Regions from separate parts of the Tetragenococcus halophilus genome, predicted to be linked through region 1. Evidence: predicted binding sites of a transcription regulator. Region 1 holds the regulator's gene; the other holds the start of a gene.
What was found. The regulator HrcA, encoded in region 1, represses chaperone genes, less so after heat shock. The targets are predictions, from matches to a motif close to TTAGCACTCNNNNNNNNNGAGTGCTAA.
Positions count from the first base shown of each region.

Region 1 (8,404 bases):
GACGTCGCGTATTAGTGGGCGATACTTTATATGATTACCGTGGATTAATTTTAACTGCTCATTACGCTTCTTCTGCTTATAATCCAAGATCATCCAAAGGCCGAGGCCGTGGTGGTGGGTTCGGTGGATTTGGTGGGGGCTCATTTGGCGGTGGATCCTCTGGAGGCGGAGGCGCTTCAGGGGGGTGGTAATGGGAAGGAGTCGTTAAGAATTATTAATGATTTATCAGGTCTTTAAGTGAGTATTCTCGCTTAAAGACCTTATTTGGTGCGCTCGGCATGGGCGATAACTTGGTGGTGAAAGTCCACTACAGGCTTGGCAGTAGGAACTGTTAGCCAAAAGCAAGGGTGTCCACTGCGAAGTGGAATCTGAAGGAAGCTGGAGGCAAACACTCGCGCTGACGAACAGAAACCTCATAGGAAGGCTGGATTGGGACGGATGAGCTTGCCAAACAAAGCAAAGTCCAATACTGCCCGAATCCCATACAGTAAATGAGGCAGCGGCATGAGTGGAAGGTTATCACTCCTTACCCGAGGATATCTATCTAGCGACAGCTGTCGTAGTAATAACGAATAGATAGAAGTCAGCTGAGGTCATAGTAGGGAAAATGTACCGAAGGACCGAACAATATTCATACAAAGTATAGATTGGAGGTTAGAGGAAGCAAAGAAGACAGAAAACAACCATAAGGTTGGCAATCTACAGAGGGATAAGGTGGAACCTGAAAGCGTATGTAGATGTGTCGAGTTATCCTCTAGGAGAAATGAAAGAAATGTATCGTAAGTCTTCATCTTTGATGAAGTCCGTTGTAAGAAAAGAAAATCTTAAGACAGCCGCAACAAGGGTCCGACGTAATAAAGGAGCCGCTGGTGTCGATGGTATGGCTGTGGATGAAGTAGAAGACCACATTGAGAAGTTGTATGCGCCACTAAGGCAGAAATTGCTTCAAGGGACCTACCAGCCACAACCGGTCAAACAAGTCGAAATACCGAAACCCAATGGTGAAAAACGCCAATTGGGAATTCCATGTGTGCGTGATCGCGTAGTTCAACAAGCGATTCGACAAGTCATTGAGCCCATCATTGACCCATATTTTCTTCCACAAAGCCACGGATTTCGCCCGAATAAGGGAACACACACTGCTTTGAAGCAATGTGTCGCCTATTATGAGGAAGGCTATAAAGTGGTGGTCGATTGTGACTTGAAACAATGCTTTGACACACTAAATCATGACAAGCTCATGTATCACTTAGAGCAGTTTATTCAAGATAAGGCAATTCTCAAGGTTATTCGTAAGTTCTTGACGAGTGGTGTGATTAACCTGTCTAGCGAATACGTAGAAAGAAAGTCGGGTGCACCTCAAGGGGCGGTCTTATCGCCTCTTCTCTGTAATATTTACTTACATGAACTGGATAAAGAACTTGAGAAAAGAGGACACCAATTTGTTCGTTATGCCGATGACTTCGTCATCTATGTCAAGTCAAAACGTGCGGGCGAACGAGTGTTAAAAAGTGTGACCCGTTTCATTGAAAAAGATCTTAAACTCATTGTTAATCAAGACAAGAGTCAAGTGGGGGCACCAACGCGTTTAAAATTCTTGAGCTGTCTGATAATGAAAGTCAATGGCACCTGTCGTTTTATCCCTACCAAAGAAGCCAAGAAGAAATTCAAAGCCGAATTGAAACGTCGAACAAGCCGTAAGCGTGCGGGTGATTTTCGAACGATCATAGAGGAAATCAATCAAGTCACGCGTGGCTGGATAGGCTATTTCGGATTGGGATTTATTCGAGGTTTTATTCAAAAGGAAATTGAACCATGGTTACATCACCGCATCAGGCAGCTGATCCTCAAACGTTGGAAAGTTCCCAAAACGAAAATAACGAAGTTATTGTCTTATGGTTTAGATTTAAACGGCGCCAAGAAAATCGGATCCTCTAGAAAGAAATATTGGCGACTGTCCAAAACGTCTGAAGTTCATCGGACACTTACAAACGAAAGACTCCACCGATGGGGCTTAGTTTCACTAAGCGCCTTGGTAGAGTCTGCTTACGCAAGATATTGAACCGCCGTATACGGAACCGTACGTACGGTGGTGTGAGAGGTCGACTAATCAATTAATGGTTAGTCTCCTACTCGATTGTGCCAGGCATGGCATTTATCTAGCTAGTGAAAGTCTAGTCACGGGTAGTTACCGCCAAGTGTAGCGAGCCACAAGCCGAAATCAGCGATGATGGGGTGAAGGAAGTGGTGGCGCAAATCTCTTGAACCTACGCACAGGAACTTGATGAGGCTAAATGGTGGATAAGGCTGCATATCAAGCCGAAGTCCAAAAGGTAAACGTAAAACCAAGACAGTAAATCAAGAGGTTGTGGAGAGAAAGATAAGTGTCTTACCCTGGGAGATCTTACGGACGTTTGCGAACGGTCGAAAAAGGTTTGTCGTAAGAAGTCAGCCGAGGCCATAGTAGCTATGATATTACATGTAGTGAAGGGCTGAATGTTTGTATAGTGTGAATCGCTAGAAGAAAATATCCAAGCAGTCCGGAAACGAGGATACCCTAGAACGGTAGAACGTAACTATCGATGGGAAAAGTAGTGAGGACGATCTTGGATCCATCTACACCTAGAGGAGGAACAGCGCATGAGATTCATTGAAAAGATCACGAGCCAGCAAAACATGAGACAAGCCATCGAGCAGGTCAAAAAGAATAAAGGCGCTCCGGGTGTTGATAAAATGACAGTCGACGAACTTGACCATTATTTCTATCAACACGGACATTCCCTTGTTCAAGAGATTCGATCGATGACTTACCGTCCGAAAACAGTCAAACGAGTTTATATCCCTAAGCCCGATGGAAAACAAAGACCTTTAGGGATTCCAAGTGTCGTGGACCGTGTGGTACAACAAGCAACCGCGCAACAGCTGAGTCGCATTTTCGATGTTCACTTCAGTGAAAGCAGTTATGGTTTTCGTCCCAATCGAAGTGCACATCAAGCGATTGAAAAAGTTCTTGATTACTTGAATGAAGGTTATGAATGGCTCATTGATATGGACATTGAGAAATATTTTGATACGGTTCATCATGATAAATTAATCTCGACCCTTAGAGAACGGGTCAAAGATAGAGAAACGCTTCACTTAATACGTGTTTTCTTAAAAGCAGGGATTATGGAAAATGGCTTTGTTCGTCCGAATGAAACGGGCGTTCCGCAAGGCGGACCTTTAAGTCCCATTTTAGCGAATATTTATCTGGACAAATTGGATAAAGAACTAGAAGCAAGAGGACTCTATTTTGTCCGTTATGCGGATGATACGGATATCTTTGTCAAAAGTGAGCGGGCAGCCAATCGTGTAATGAAATCTATTACGAGTTGGATTGAAAGAAAGCTTTTCTTACGAGTGAACGTCACAAAAACCAAGGTGGTACGACCGACACAGAGTCAATTTTTAGGGTTTACCTTCTGGAAGAACCAGAAGGGTTGGCAGTGTAAACCGAGCAAAGTTAGTAAAACAAAGCTCTATGACAAAACCAAAGCCATCCTTAAAAGAAAACAGGCGGTGTCGCGACCCTTAGCGGTGACATTCACGAAACTCAACCAAACGATAAGAGGCTGGATCAATTACTACCGTATCGGGAATATGAAAACCTATCTAGCAAAGTTTGGGCAATGGTTACGACATAAAGTCCGAGTGATCATCATAAAGCAATGGAAACTGCCACAACGAATCTATACGAATCTACAACAATTAAACCGATTATTCAAATGCCATTTTACCAAAGAAAATATTTATAAGGTGGCAAATTCGAGATTAGGTTGGTATAGGAAATGTGGCATGGACGTCGTCAATTTTACCCTAAGTCCGAAAGTTTTAGCCATAAAGAAAAAGGATCGACCTGGATTGGTCAATCCTTTAAATTACTATCTTAATCAAGCGTGAAAACAATACAAATGGAGCGCCGTATACGAGAACCGTACGTACGGTGCGACGGGAGGGGCGGAAATCTTATTTCCCCTCTACCCTTTTATATCGATATAACAAAGAAAATAAAAATCAATATTGCATTTGCTTTAATAGAAAAAATAGCTTATCTAAAAATTTTTATGAGAGCAAGAATTTTTCAAATACTTCGTTTCCTAGAAATAAACCTTTACGAGTCAACTTGAGATGATCGTTTTTAAAAGTTAATAATTGCGCATCGAATAGTTCAGGAAGAACTTCCTGGTATAAATCGGTAAGTTCTAAGTTGAATTTTTCTTTAAAACGATGCAAGGATACGCCTTCTTTTTTCCTTAATCCTAAAAATAATTCCTCTTCAATTTGGTTCTTAAAAGAAAGGTTTTCTGTTTCAATGATAGGTAACTGATTATTACGTAACAGGTTTAAGTAATGTTGAATAGGACCGAAATTTTTATAACGTTGTTGGTTTAGGTAGCTGCTAGCACCAGCGCCAAAACCATAATAATGCTCATTATTCCAATAAACTAGATTATGCTTTGATTCCCATCCTTTTTTAGCGAAATTACTAACTTCATAGTGAGAAAATCCGGCTTTTTCCATCTCATTTATCGCTAGCTCGAACATTTTTGCCTCTTCTTCTTGTTCGGGCAATTCAATTTTTCCTCTTCTTACCCAATTCATAAACATTGTTTTATTTTCTAAAATTAAGGAATAAATCGCATAGTGAGGTAAATCAAGAGCGATCGCTTTTTCTAAAGTAATAAGAAAATCTGCAATGCTTTGTGCAGGCAGAGCATAAATTAAATCGATTGAAAGGTTGTCTATCTGATTTTTTTCTATTAATTTTAATGTTTGGTATACATCTTCAGCAGTATGTTTACGGCCAATTCTTCTTAGAAGACGATTATCGAATGTTTGCACCCCCATTGAAAGGCGATTAATTCCATAATTTTTAATGACATTTAGTTTTTCTTGCGTCAAATCACCAGGATTTGCTTCAATTGTAAATTCTTTGGTAGTTTCAACGGGCAGCAATTGAGTGATGCCACTGAGTAAATCATCTAATTGCTTAGCAGATAGACAAGTGGGCGTACCTCCTCCGATATAAATCGTTTGACTGGCATCTGTAGGATGAAGATCAAGTGTTAATTGTATTTCTTTTAATAACCCTTGGATATACTCATCGACAGGCTGCCCTTTTAAAAATACTTTATTAAAATTACAGTAAAAGCAAATATGTTCACAAAAAGGAATATGAATATATGAAGAGGTATTTTGTAGAACTTTTTCCATTAATTAATTGCTCCTTTAGCAAAGCATGTTTTGTCATTAGTTTACCATAGTTATTTATAAACTTAGACGAATTTCTAGCTATTTCTCCAGAATTAGCACTCTAACATAAAGAGTGCTAATTTTTTGAGCATTTCCTCTTGACATTCTTGTGATTTGTGGTATATTAATAATCGTGTTAGCACTTAGATATAAGGAGTGCTAATTAAAGGGTGATAAATTTGTTGACGCAAAGACAAGATAATATTTTGCATCAAATTATTCATAATTATACAAATTTAGGAAAGCCAATTGGATCTAAAACGCTGATGGAAGAAGGGATCGCAGCTAGTTCAGCCACGATTAGAAATGAGATGAAAACTCTCGAGGAATATGGGCTTTTGGTAAAACCACATTCTTCTTCAGGTCGTATCCCTTCGCTAAAGGGTTATCGCTACTATGTCGATTATCTGCTAGAACCAGAAAAGTTAAAAAAGAGCGAAGTAGACGTCATACAGCAGTCCTTAGGAAAAGATTTTCATGAGATCAATGATATCATTGAACAATCAGCTAAAATTCTTTCTAAATTGACTAGCTATACGGCGCTATCGATTGGACCTGATGTAAGTAATAGAAAACTTACAGGTTTTAAAATGGTGCCACTTAATAATCGGCAAGTGATCGCAATCATTGTAACTGACAAGGGAAATGTTGAAAATCAAGTATTTTCAATTCCTAAAAGCGTAGATAGTGAAGATCTTGAAAAAATGGTGCGAATCATCAATGATAAACTAATCGGTGAACCTTTATTAATAGTTTATCAACGCTTGCGAACTGAAATCCCGATGATTCTTCATAAGTATTTTCAAACAACTGAAGGAATTCTTGATTTATTCAATAATATGTTGAGTGAAGCTTTTGAAGAAAAGATTTTTGTTGGCGGTCAGATGAATTTACTGAATTCCGATCAAATCCAAAACATTGATCAGTTTAAATCCATGTATTTGTTTATGGAGAACTCGAAGCAATTGAATGAATTGTTGAGCACTAAAGATCAACCGATTCAAATTCGGATTGGGTCAGAATTGGGTAATGACTTACTAAGCGACATGAGTTTGATCCAAGCTAATTATGAGATTAAAGATCATGGCAATGGTACGATCGCATTATTAGGTTCGGCTAGTATGCCGTATTCGAAAATGCTTAGTTTACTTGATGTGTTTCGTCAAGAACTAGCAGAAACACTGGATGATTATTATCGTTCGATCGATTCATTCGGCTGATCTGCGTGAATTGTCAATTATTTATATAGAAAGGATGTTAGATGATTGTCTGATAAAAAAAAGAATGCAGAAGAGTTTGAAGAAACATTTTCTGACAAAACCAGTGAAGATGAATCAACTGTAGAAAATGAAACAGTTGAAGAAAATGAGAATGAAGATGTTCAAGCTATTTCAGAAGTTGATGACTTAAAAGCACAACTTGATGAAATGGAAGACAAATATCTTCGTGCTTCAGCTGAGCTTTCGAATATGAATAATCGTTTTCGTAACGAAAGACAAACATTGCAAAGGTATCGTTCACAAGATTTAGGAAAGAAATTACTTCCTGCAATTGATAATTTAGAACGTGCTGTAGCAATTGAAGTTGAAGGAGAACAAAACGAAAGCTTGAAAAAAGGGGTAGAGATGACTTTAGAAAGCTTACGTTCTGCCATGCAGGAAGAAGGAATTGAAGAAATTTCTGCCCAAGGTGAAACGTTTGACCCTACATTACATCAAGCTGTTCAAACAGTTCCTGCGACAGAGGACCATCCGGCAGAAACAGTCGTTGAAGTATTGCAAAAAGGTTATAAAATTTATGACCGTGTACTTCGCGCCAGCATGGTAGTTGTCGCACAATAAATTAGTTTATTTCAATATTAAATGAATGATAAAATGACAAAGGAGATCATAGTATGAGTAAGATAATTGGTATTGACTTAGGTACAACAAATTCAGCCGTTTCAGTTTTAGAAGGCGGCGAATCGCAAATTATTACAAATCCAGAAGGAAATCGTACAACACCTTCTGCTGTAGCATTTAAAAATGGCGAAATTCAAGTAGGTGAAGTAGCAAAAAGACAAGCAGTTACAAACTCAGATACTGTTACTTCTATTAAGCGTCATATTGGTGAAGATGGTTATAAGGTAGAAGCGAACAATAAATCTTATACACCACAAGAAATTTCAGCAATGATTTTGCAACACATTAAAAGCTTTTCAGAAGATTATCTAGGCGAAGAAGTTGAAAAAGCTGTTATTACAGTTCCTGCTTATTTCAATGACTCACAACGTCAAGCAACTAAAGATGCTGGTAAGATCGCTGGATTAGAAGTTGAACGTATTGTAAATGAACCAACTGCAGCTGCTTTAGCTTACGGTTTAGATAAAACTGAACAAGATGAAAAAATCTTAGTATTTGACCTTGGTGGCGGTACTTTTGACGTTTCCATCTTAGAATTAGGTGACGGTGTATTTGATGTGTTATCTACTGCCGGTGACAACAAGCTAGGTGGAGATGACTTTGACGAAAAAATCATTGATTACATGGTGAGTGAATTCAAAAAAGAAAATGGCATTGATTTAAGTAAAGACAAAATGGCTTTACAACGTCTAAAGGACGCTGCTGAAAAAGCGAAGAAAGACTTATCAGGCGTTTCAAGTACACAAATCAGTTTACCATTTATTACAGCTGGTGAAGATGGCCCTCTTCATCTAGAAATGAATATGACTCGTGCAAAATTCGATGAATTAACAAGTAGTTTAGTTGATCGTACAAAAGAACCTGTACGCCAAGCTTTGAAAGATGCTGATTTATCTCAATCTGATATTGATCAAGTCATCTTGGTTGGTGGTTCGACTCGTATTCCATCTGTTGTTGAATCAGTACGTAAAGAAACAGGTAAAGAACCAAATAAATCAGTGAACCCGGACGAAGTAGTTGCTATGGGTGCTGCTATCCAAGCGGGTGTTATTAGTGGTGATGTTAAAGATGTTGTATTACTTGACGTAACTCCGTTATCTCTAGGAATTGAAACTATGGGCGGTGTATTTACGAAGTTGATTGATCGTAACACTACGATTCCAACAAGTAAATCGCAAGTATTCTCTACAGCGGCAGATAATCAACCAGCC
Region 1 is NZ_CP012047.1:990,246-998,649, forward strand. Features, by position in the region: gene AC806_RS04705 (TPM domain-containing protein) at 1-191, shown strand, start outside; gene ltrA (group II intron reverse transcriptase/maturase) at 764-2,062, shown strand; gene ltrA (group II intron reverse transcriptase/maturase) at 2,641-3,939, shown strand; gene hemW (radical SAM family heme chaperone HemW) at 4,102-5,253, opposite strand; gene hrcA (heat-inducible transcriptional repressor HrcA) at 5,472-6,512, shown strand; gene grpE (nucleotide exchange factor GrpE) at 6,558-7,133, shown strand; gene dnaK (molecular chaperone DnaK) at 7,187-8,404, shown strand, end outside.

Region 2 (8,404 bases), 180 kb from region 1:
TATGAGCGGCGATAGCACATAGAAATGGGAAACTTATGTTGTATGAGCAACGATAGCACATAGAAATGGAAAACTTATGTTGTATGAACGACGATAGCACATGGAAATGGAAAACTTATGTTGTATGAACGACGATAGCACATGGAAATGGAATTTCTATGTTGAATATATAGCAATTCGAATTCGCATAGCTCTTTTATATTATCAACGATAAAAGGTAAAGGACACTACGGCTCGCCTTCGCTCGCCCTAGTACTGTTCATCTCTTTGTTTACGCTTCGATTCACAGCAAAAAAGCCTTGGACATTTTAAAGTCCAAGGCTTTTTGTAAAGCTATTACATCATGCCGCCGCCCATCATTGATGGATCCATTCCTTGAGCGCCAGCTCCAGCATCATTGCCTGATTCATCTGGACGATCTGCAATTACTGCTTCTGTTGACAGTAGTAGTGCAGAGATAGATGCTGCATTTTGTAAAGCAGAACGTACAACTTTAGTTGGGTCAACAATACCTGCATCAACCATGTTTACCCATTGACCAGTTGCTGCGTTAAAACCAACGCCTAGTTTTTCGCTTTTTAGTTTTTCAATAATAACTGATCCTTCAAAACCAGCGTTTTCAGAGATTTGACGTACCGGTTCTTCTAATGCACGAAGTACGATGTTAACTCCTGTGATAGCATCGTCATCTGCATCTAGTTCAGCTACTTTATTAATTACATTAACAAGTGCTGTACCACCACCGGATACCATACCTTCTTCAACACCAGCGCGAGCAGCGTTTAAAGCATCTTCAATACGTAGTTTTAGTTCTTTTTGTTCTGTTTCAGTTGCTGCACCGACTTTGATTACTGCAACACCACCTGCTAATTTAGCAAGACGTTCTTGTAATTTTTCGCGATCAAAGTCAGAAGTTGTTTCAGCTACTTGATTTTTAATTAATTGTACACGATCTTCGATAGCTGTTGAATCGCCAGCACCTTCAACGATTGTTGTATTATCCTTATCAACAGTTACTTTATTAGCTTTACCAAGAGAGTCCATTGTAGCATCTTTTAGTTCAAGTCCTAAATCTTCAGTGATAACTGTAGCACCAGTCAATACAGCGATGTCTTCTAACATTGCTTTACGACGATCACCAAATCCAGGAGCTTTAGTTGCAACAACGTTAAATGTCCCACGAATTTTATTCAAAACAAGTGTTGGTAAAGCTTCGCCATCGATATCATCAGCGATAATCAATAGTGGTTTAGATTCTTGTACAACTTGTTCTAATAAAGGAAGAATATCTTGAATGTTAGAAATCTTCTTATCAGTAACCAAAATGTAAGGACTATCTAAATCAGCTTCCATTTTTTCATTATCAGTTACCATGTATTGTGATAGATAGCCGCGATCAAATTGCATACCTTCAACGACATCCAACTCTGTGTCAATACCTTGTGAGTCTTCAATAGTAATCACACCGTCGTTACCAACTTTATCCATTGCATCTGCAATATATTGGCCTACTTGTTTGCTGCCAGAAGAAACTTCACCAACTTGTACAATCGCTTCTTTTGATTCTACTGGTGTAGAAATATTTTGTAATTCTTCTACAGCTTTTTGTGTTGCTTGTTCAATACCACGACGAATGCCTAAAGGATTAGCCCCAGAAGTAACGTTTTTCAAACCTTCGCTTACAATGGATTGTGCTAATACAGTTGCAGTTGTTGTACCGTCACCAGCGATATCGTTAGTTTTAGAAGCAACTTCTGAAACTAATTGCGCGCCCATATTTTCAAAACGATTTTCTAATTCAATTTCTTTAGCAATCGTTACACCATCATTTGTAATTAAAGGAGAGCCGTAAGATTTTTCTAAAACAACGTTACGACCTCTTGGGCCTAAAGTTACTTTGACTGTATCTGCTAATTTACTTACGCCATTAAGCATTGAACGACGTGCGTCTTCTGAAAATTTAATATCTTTTGCCATGATTTCTTCACCTCAAAATAAAGTATTTTTTTATTCTACAATTGCTACAAGGTCTTTTGCTGAAAAGATCATGTAGTCTTGTCCATCATATTTCACTTCAGAGCCGGCATACTTTTCAAATAAAACAGTATCTCCGACGTTTACAGGAACCTTTGCTAGTTCACCATTATCTAGTGTACGTCCTGGACCGACAGCTACAACTTTACCAGTTTGTGGCTTTTCTTGCGCAGTGGATGCTAAAACAATGCCTCCAACTGTTTTTTCTTCTTCTTCCGAAACTTCGATCAATACGCGATCGCCTAATGGTTTTAACACGAGAAATCCCTCCAAATAAAATTTTTCATTTAATTTTCTGTTATTAGCACTCATTAATATAGAGTGCTAACTCACAATTTCAATATTATCATTTTTTACTAATATTGCAAGTAGTTAGAACAAATTTTTTTACAAAAGTCAAAAAAAGTCAGTCACTTCTAAGGCCGAATTTATCGACTAAATGACTGGCAATTGTCAATCTGACTCTCTTTTTGTATAATAAATAAATTGATAAAAAATTTCTTAGAAAAAGGAGTCGCTAATGTCTGTAAGAAAATATAGTTTATTAACCATTTTTATGTATATTATTGCTTTTTTTGCTCCCATCTTTGCGCCAACGAGCCAAGCCAGTACAAATGTCACCACCGTAACCTATCTTTTAGGCGCTGCTTTTATGATTTTTTTGTATCTTAGACAAACGAGCAAATTAAGCTTTGAAAAAAACAAGATTAACCTGCTCCCTACTTTATTTTGGGGGATCGTCGGGATTTTTCTAGCCATACTTTTGCAAACAGTCATTATGCAAATAGAACAATTTTTCGGCATACCGATTGAATCGCAAAATACACAAAATATTATTGGGATCGTTTTACGTCAACCCTTATTTGCGCTAGCAGCAATGGTTGGCGGTCCGATTATGGAAGAGTTTGTCTTCCGTCGTTCTTTGATCGGTCTTTTTGATTCATTTGCTTATCCTTGGATAGGTATTATTGTTAGTTCGTTAATATTTGCTGTTGTCCATCAAGACGGACATTTGCTGTTATACTTTTGTCTAGGCTTTTTCCTTAGCTTACTTTATAAAAAAACTGGAAAAATTTGGACTTCCATGATTAGCCATGTCGGCATGAACAGCTTAGTCGTTATTGCAAATCTTGTCCTAATTGCTGGAAATTAAGCAAAAAAGAGACATTCCGAATAAAGATTTTATTCGGAATGTCTCTTTTTATATAGCAAACAAACTTGTCGCTTGTTCTGGATCTGTATCACAAACTTTAAACATTTCACCTGCACCAAAATCATGTTCTTTTAAAGTATTTTCCATGGTTAAATGAGCTAACTCTTTTAAATTGTTTTCTTTACTTAAATGACCTAGATAAATGCGCTGGGTTTGATCTGTCAAAATATCTGTCATCGCAAGTGCACTATCCTCATTTGATAGATGACCGCGATCGCCTAAAATCCGCTGTTTTAAACTCCAAGGGTACTTACCTGAACGCAACATCGCTAAATCGTGGTTATTTTCAATCAAATAAGCATCTGCGCCGCGTACGACCCCACGCAAATAATCGCTACAATAGCCAGTATCAGTCAATACCACAAATGACTTTCCATCTTTATGAATGCGGTAAAACTGCGGAGCAGCCGCATCATGTGAAACGCCAAAGCTTTCAATATCCATATCGCCAAAAGTCAAAACTTTACCCATTTCAAAGGAATGCTGATGTTCAAGTGCGACATTGCCGATTAAAGGCGACATTGCTTGCCAAGTTTTATCATTGGCATAAATATCCAAATGATATTTACGTGATAATACGCCCACACCATGAATATGATCACGATGTTCGTGGGTAACAAAAATCGCATCTAGATCATCCGGTTTTCGTCCTACTTCACTAAGCAATGAAGTGATTTTTTTTCCGCTTAAACCAGCATCTACCAGAATTTTCTTTTTAGGTGTTTCAATATATAATGAATTACCGGTGCTTCCACTGGCTAAAACACTTACTTGAAATGCATTTTCTTTCTCCACTGCGCGTGACTTCCTCTCTAACATAAAAACTAATTTCATTATACATACCTTTTTATGAATTTTCTACCGTTTGAACTGTAGTATTTGTAATGATGCGATTTGTCAACGCATTGACTTTTTCAATTTGAGTCTGTCCATCCTCGTCTTCAATCGCAACAAACCAAGCAGGTACATAAACATTTTGTCCTCGTACTTTCAAATTTAAAGTATAGGCTAGATGGCGCCATTTGATTTCAGAGCCACTTGGAATTTTATTATTCACATATAAGGTATTGATAATTTCTTCTTCTGAATATAAAGAGATTGCTTCGCGCAATGGAATCAAATCAGAAATATGCGTTTGTGTATAATTACTTAAAACCCATTTATCATCTTGCTCTGACAGCTCGATTTCAATACGACTCGAACTATCATCAATAGGAATACCCTCATAGCTTTGTGCCGCAATTATTGATGGGTAATCTCCTTTAAAGCTTGAAACATCTTCTAAGTAACTGTATTCGTCTCCAAACAACACTTGATCTTCTTCTTGTAAAAATTGCTTTAATACATTGCTTGTCTGAGAGGTATCGGTGATCGCATTTTCTTCTGTCAAACTATGAGTAAGTGTTTTATCATCGACTGAAGTTTGATCTTTTAAAAGATCCTGGTCATCTTGACGATCCCTTTCTTCATCCAACGCCTCATTCATATCGCTAGGTTTGCCACTGATATAATAACCTTTTTGGTGTTTTCCAGAAAACTGACCACTATAGCTTATATCTTCTGAATCCAGACGATCTTCGATAGGAACTTTTTGGTCTGTTCGATAAACAACATCTTCCTGATCGTCTGCTTCTTTATAAATACTAAATAAAAATATATTCAATCCTAGAAAGGCAAAGAAAAAAATCCAACCGATCTTTTTAAAATCCATTTATTTATTCCTCGCTTTCTTGCAATTGTTGCATTAAGTCTTCTGATTTATGCCAGCTATTTCCATACTGCACATACCAAGCCGGTTCTAAATCGACAACACCTGTATCTTCAATATTTTCCCAGCTGTAGCCAACAACCAGGCTGTGTAATTTTTCTGGGTCTGCGCCTGTATAATACAGATCTTCTAAAACTTCTTTTCCTGAAGGAACTTCTATTTCACTATCAGAAGGAATCGGCACTTGAATCATATTTAGATTAGCTTGGATTTCCACGCTGCGTTGATCTTCTTGCGAAGTATCTGAAAATTCAACCGAAAATTTCCCTTCCTCGGTATCGCTAAAGACTGGAAAACCTTCTACAAAAATATGATAATCAAGGGTATTTTGCATAGAATCTAAAAAGCGTATTGAACCATAATTAGTGCCCAGTTTTCGAATATATTGATAACTATCAGTATAAGGGTCGAATTCCTCTTCTTCAGAAGTATTCCCTTGAAAATCGACTCTTTGGTTATCGGGCTCAATGACCATCGACTCAGACCCATCGTAAATATTTAGATTGTCGGTATCGTCATTACTGCGTAAATTATCCGGATTTGTAAAGAAAGAATCGCGGAAAACAGTATATGGTCTTGAAGAAGCAATGTAACTAAACTTTTTCAATTTTACTGGCTGGTCATTGAAGTATTCAAAATAATCAAGTCTTTCATCTTGAACAACATCATACCAGTCTACAGAATCTTCATTTAAGATGTTTTTTATACCATCTAAAGAAGATTGAATATCCGCTTCTGCTGATAGCTGTTCATCTTTGTTAATAAAACGAATTTTCTCTTCTGTAAAATCAATTTGAACCAACTGAAATGTCAATGAATTTATTTCTTCATTTCCTTCATTTGCCAACGCTAAATTAAAAAAGTCAATGTATTTTTCTAAAGGAAAGGAACTAGCATAATCCATCTCAATCCCATCAGACATTCTGGTTTGTTGAACTAGTTGTTCAGTTGAATCATAGCTTTGGACATTTAAAGAGTTAAAAGAAGCTTGCGAAATATCTGCCTGTAAATCTTCTAATAAGTTTTCCGTATTACTGGCTTGGATTTGATCTTCTGTTTTATAAACAGCTTTTATAGGTAAAAAGACATCTTCAGCGGCTATATAATCCTCTTCTTCTTCCTCATCATGTGCTTGACTTTCTTCTGTTTCTTCGACAAGTGTCTGACCTTCAATGGTTGGATTGGCCCATATCAAGTAAGAAAGATAGAAACTTAAGATGATCATTAGTGCTAAGCCGATCCACAAAAAATATTTTGAAAACTTCATTCCCACCAGTCCTCCTCATAAGGTTCATAAGGCAAACTAACAAAGAAAGTTGAGCCGACATGTTCACGACTTTCAACCCAAATGTTACCTCCATGAACTTTCAATACTTCTTTAGAAATCGCAAGGCCTAAGCCGGTACCGCCTTGCTTACGTGCTCTTGCTTTATCGACCCGGTAAAAGCGATCAAAGACTTTATTAATATCATTAGGTGGGATGCCTAAACCTTGGTCGGTAATACTTAAGATGATATTATTGTGTGTTTCCACCAATCGAACCGTGATGATACCGCCATCTGGTGAATATTTCACCGCATTGTTCATCAGATTATCAATTACTTGAATCATCCGGTCGGTATCTACTTCTACCCATAATTCTCTTTTCGTAAAATCACGTTTGATATGATATTTTTTTTCTTGCTCATCGACCATCATATCAAAACGGTCTAACACAAAATTCACCAGTTCTTTAAAATTAATATATTCTGCTTGGAGTTGATAATTTCCGCTATCCATTCTAGAAAGACTCAATAAATCATTGATCATACGAATCATACGATCTGTCTCATTTAAAGTAACATTCAAGAACTTCGGCGCGATTTCTTCGTCTTTCCAAGCGCCTTCAGACAAAGCTTCAATATAGCTCCTAGTACTTGTCAAAGGCGTACGTAATTCATGCGAAACATTGGAAACAAACTCGCGTCGTTCTTGTTCAGTTTTTTCTTGTTCAGTGACATCATGTAAAACAGCCACTAAACCAGAAATAAAGCCGGAATCACGACGGATCATGGAGAAATCTACACGCAAAAGGACATTATCCAAATTTTTATCGGCAGAAGGTCGCTCTAATAAAATTTCCTCTGGATTTTCCAAAATTTTACGTAAAGTATAATCTTCTCCCATATCAAAAAGCGTTAAAATCGATTGGTTTACTGCAGATTCACGTTCAACATTTAGTAAAGATAAAGCCATCTCATTGATAGTAATTACTTTTCCACGACGATCTGTTGCCACAACACCGTCTGTCATGTGGGATAACACACTATTTAAACGGTTGCGCTCTGATTCCATCGCTTCTTGTGTTTCTTCAATTCGTTCGCCCAATTGGTTAAAAGTCGCTGCCAATTCACCCAACTCATCATTTCCTTTTACTTGGACTTTACGACTATAATCTCCCTTGGCAATACGAAGGGCCTGCTGTCGCATTTCCGCAATCGGCTGAGTGATGGAACGCGCCACTAAAACAGCCACGATCATCGAGATAAAAACTGCAATCACTGAAGAAGTAATAAAAATTAAAGCAATATCATTGATTTCTTCATATTGTTGTTCTAAGTCACTTCTAATATACAAGGCCCCTGCTACTGTGTCACCTGTTGTTTGAATGGGCTGTACATTGATTTGCACACGATTAGAAGTTTCATCATCAACAGCTACTAAACTCTTGGTAGAAAAATCATCAATATAGGGATCATCATTTTTCTTCCCCACGGTATATCTTTCTGCAACATTGGTTGTTGCACGAATGTTATTTTTTTCATCAACCACTTTCATTTCCAATACATCAGAAGAATCACTATTATCAAGCACTCGTTGCAGCTCATCGTTTTGTTGGCCACTATCTTCGTCATCTGGACTGCCTAAGTGATTGCCTAACGTACTCGCCAGCGTTTCAGCCTGTGTATCCATATTGCTTTTAAAACTTTCAATGGTTGATCGTTCCAATCCGCGAATAAAATACGCCCCGATAATCTCGATTGAAACAAGTAAAACCAAGATAAAAGTCAGGGCGATTTTAAAGTTCACTGATCGAAAAAAGCGAACCTTTTTTTTCATATAGCGTTACTCCTGTTCTGGATTGCGTAAATAATAGCCTACGCCTCGACGTGTAACTAAATAGCCTGGATGGCTAGCGTTATCTTCGATTTTTTCGCGTAAGCGTCGCACTGTTACGTCCACAGTACGTACATCGCCAAAATAATCATAACCCCACACCGTTTGTAATAAATGTTCACGCGTCATTACTTGTCCAATATGTTGTGCTAAGTAATGCAATAGTTCAAACTCACGGTGGGTCAATTCAATCTCTTCCTCATTTTTTGTAACCATGTAAGCATCCGGATGAA
Region 2 is NZ_CP012047.1:810,467-818,870, reverse strand. Features, by position in the region: gene groL (chaperonin GroEL) at 337-1,977, opposite strand; gene groES (co-chaperone GroES) at 2,008-2,292, opposite strand; gene AC806_RS03875 (CPBP family intramembrane glutamic endopeptidase) at 2,555-3,187, shown strand; gene AC806_RS03870 (MBL fold metallo-hydrolase) at 3,236-4,066, opposite strand; gene AC806_RS03865 (two-component system regulatory protein YycI) at 4,095-4,958, opposite strand; gene AC806_RS03860 (YycH family regulatory protein) at 4,963-6,282, opposite strand; gene walK (cell wall metabolism sensor histidine kinase WalK) at 6,279-8,114, opposite strand; gene yycF (response regulator YycF) at 8,121-8,404, opposite strand, start outside.
Region 2: groES (co-chaperone GroES) is a predicted target of HrcA. The motif match lies at 2,336-2,362, and genes of this name have one in related genera.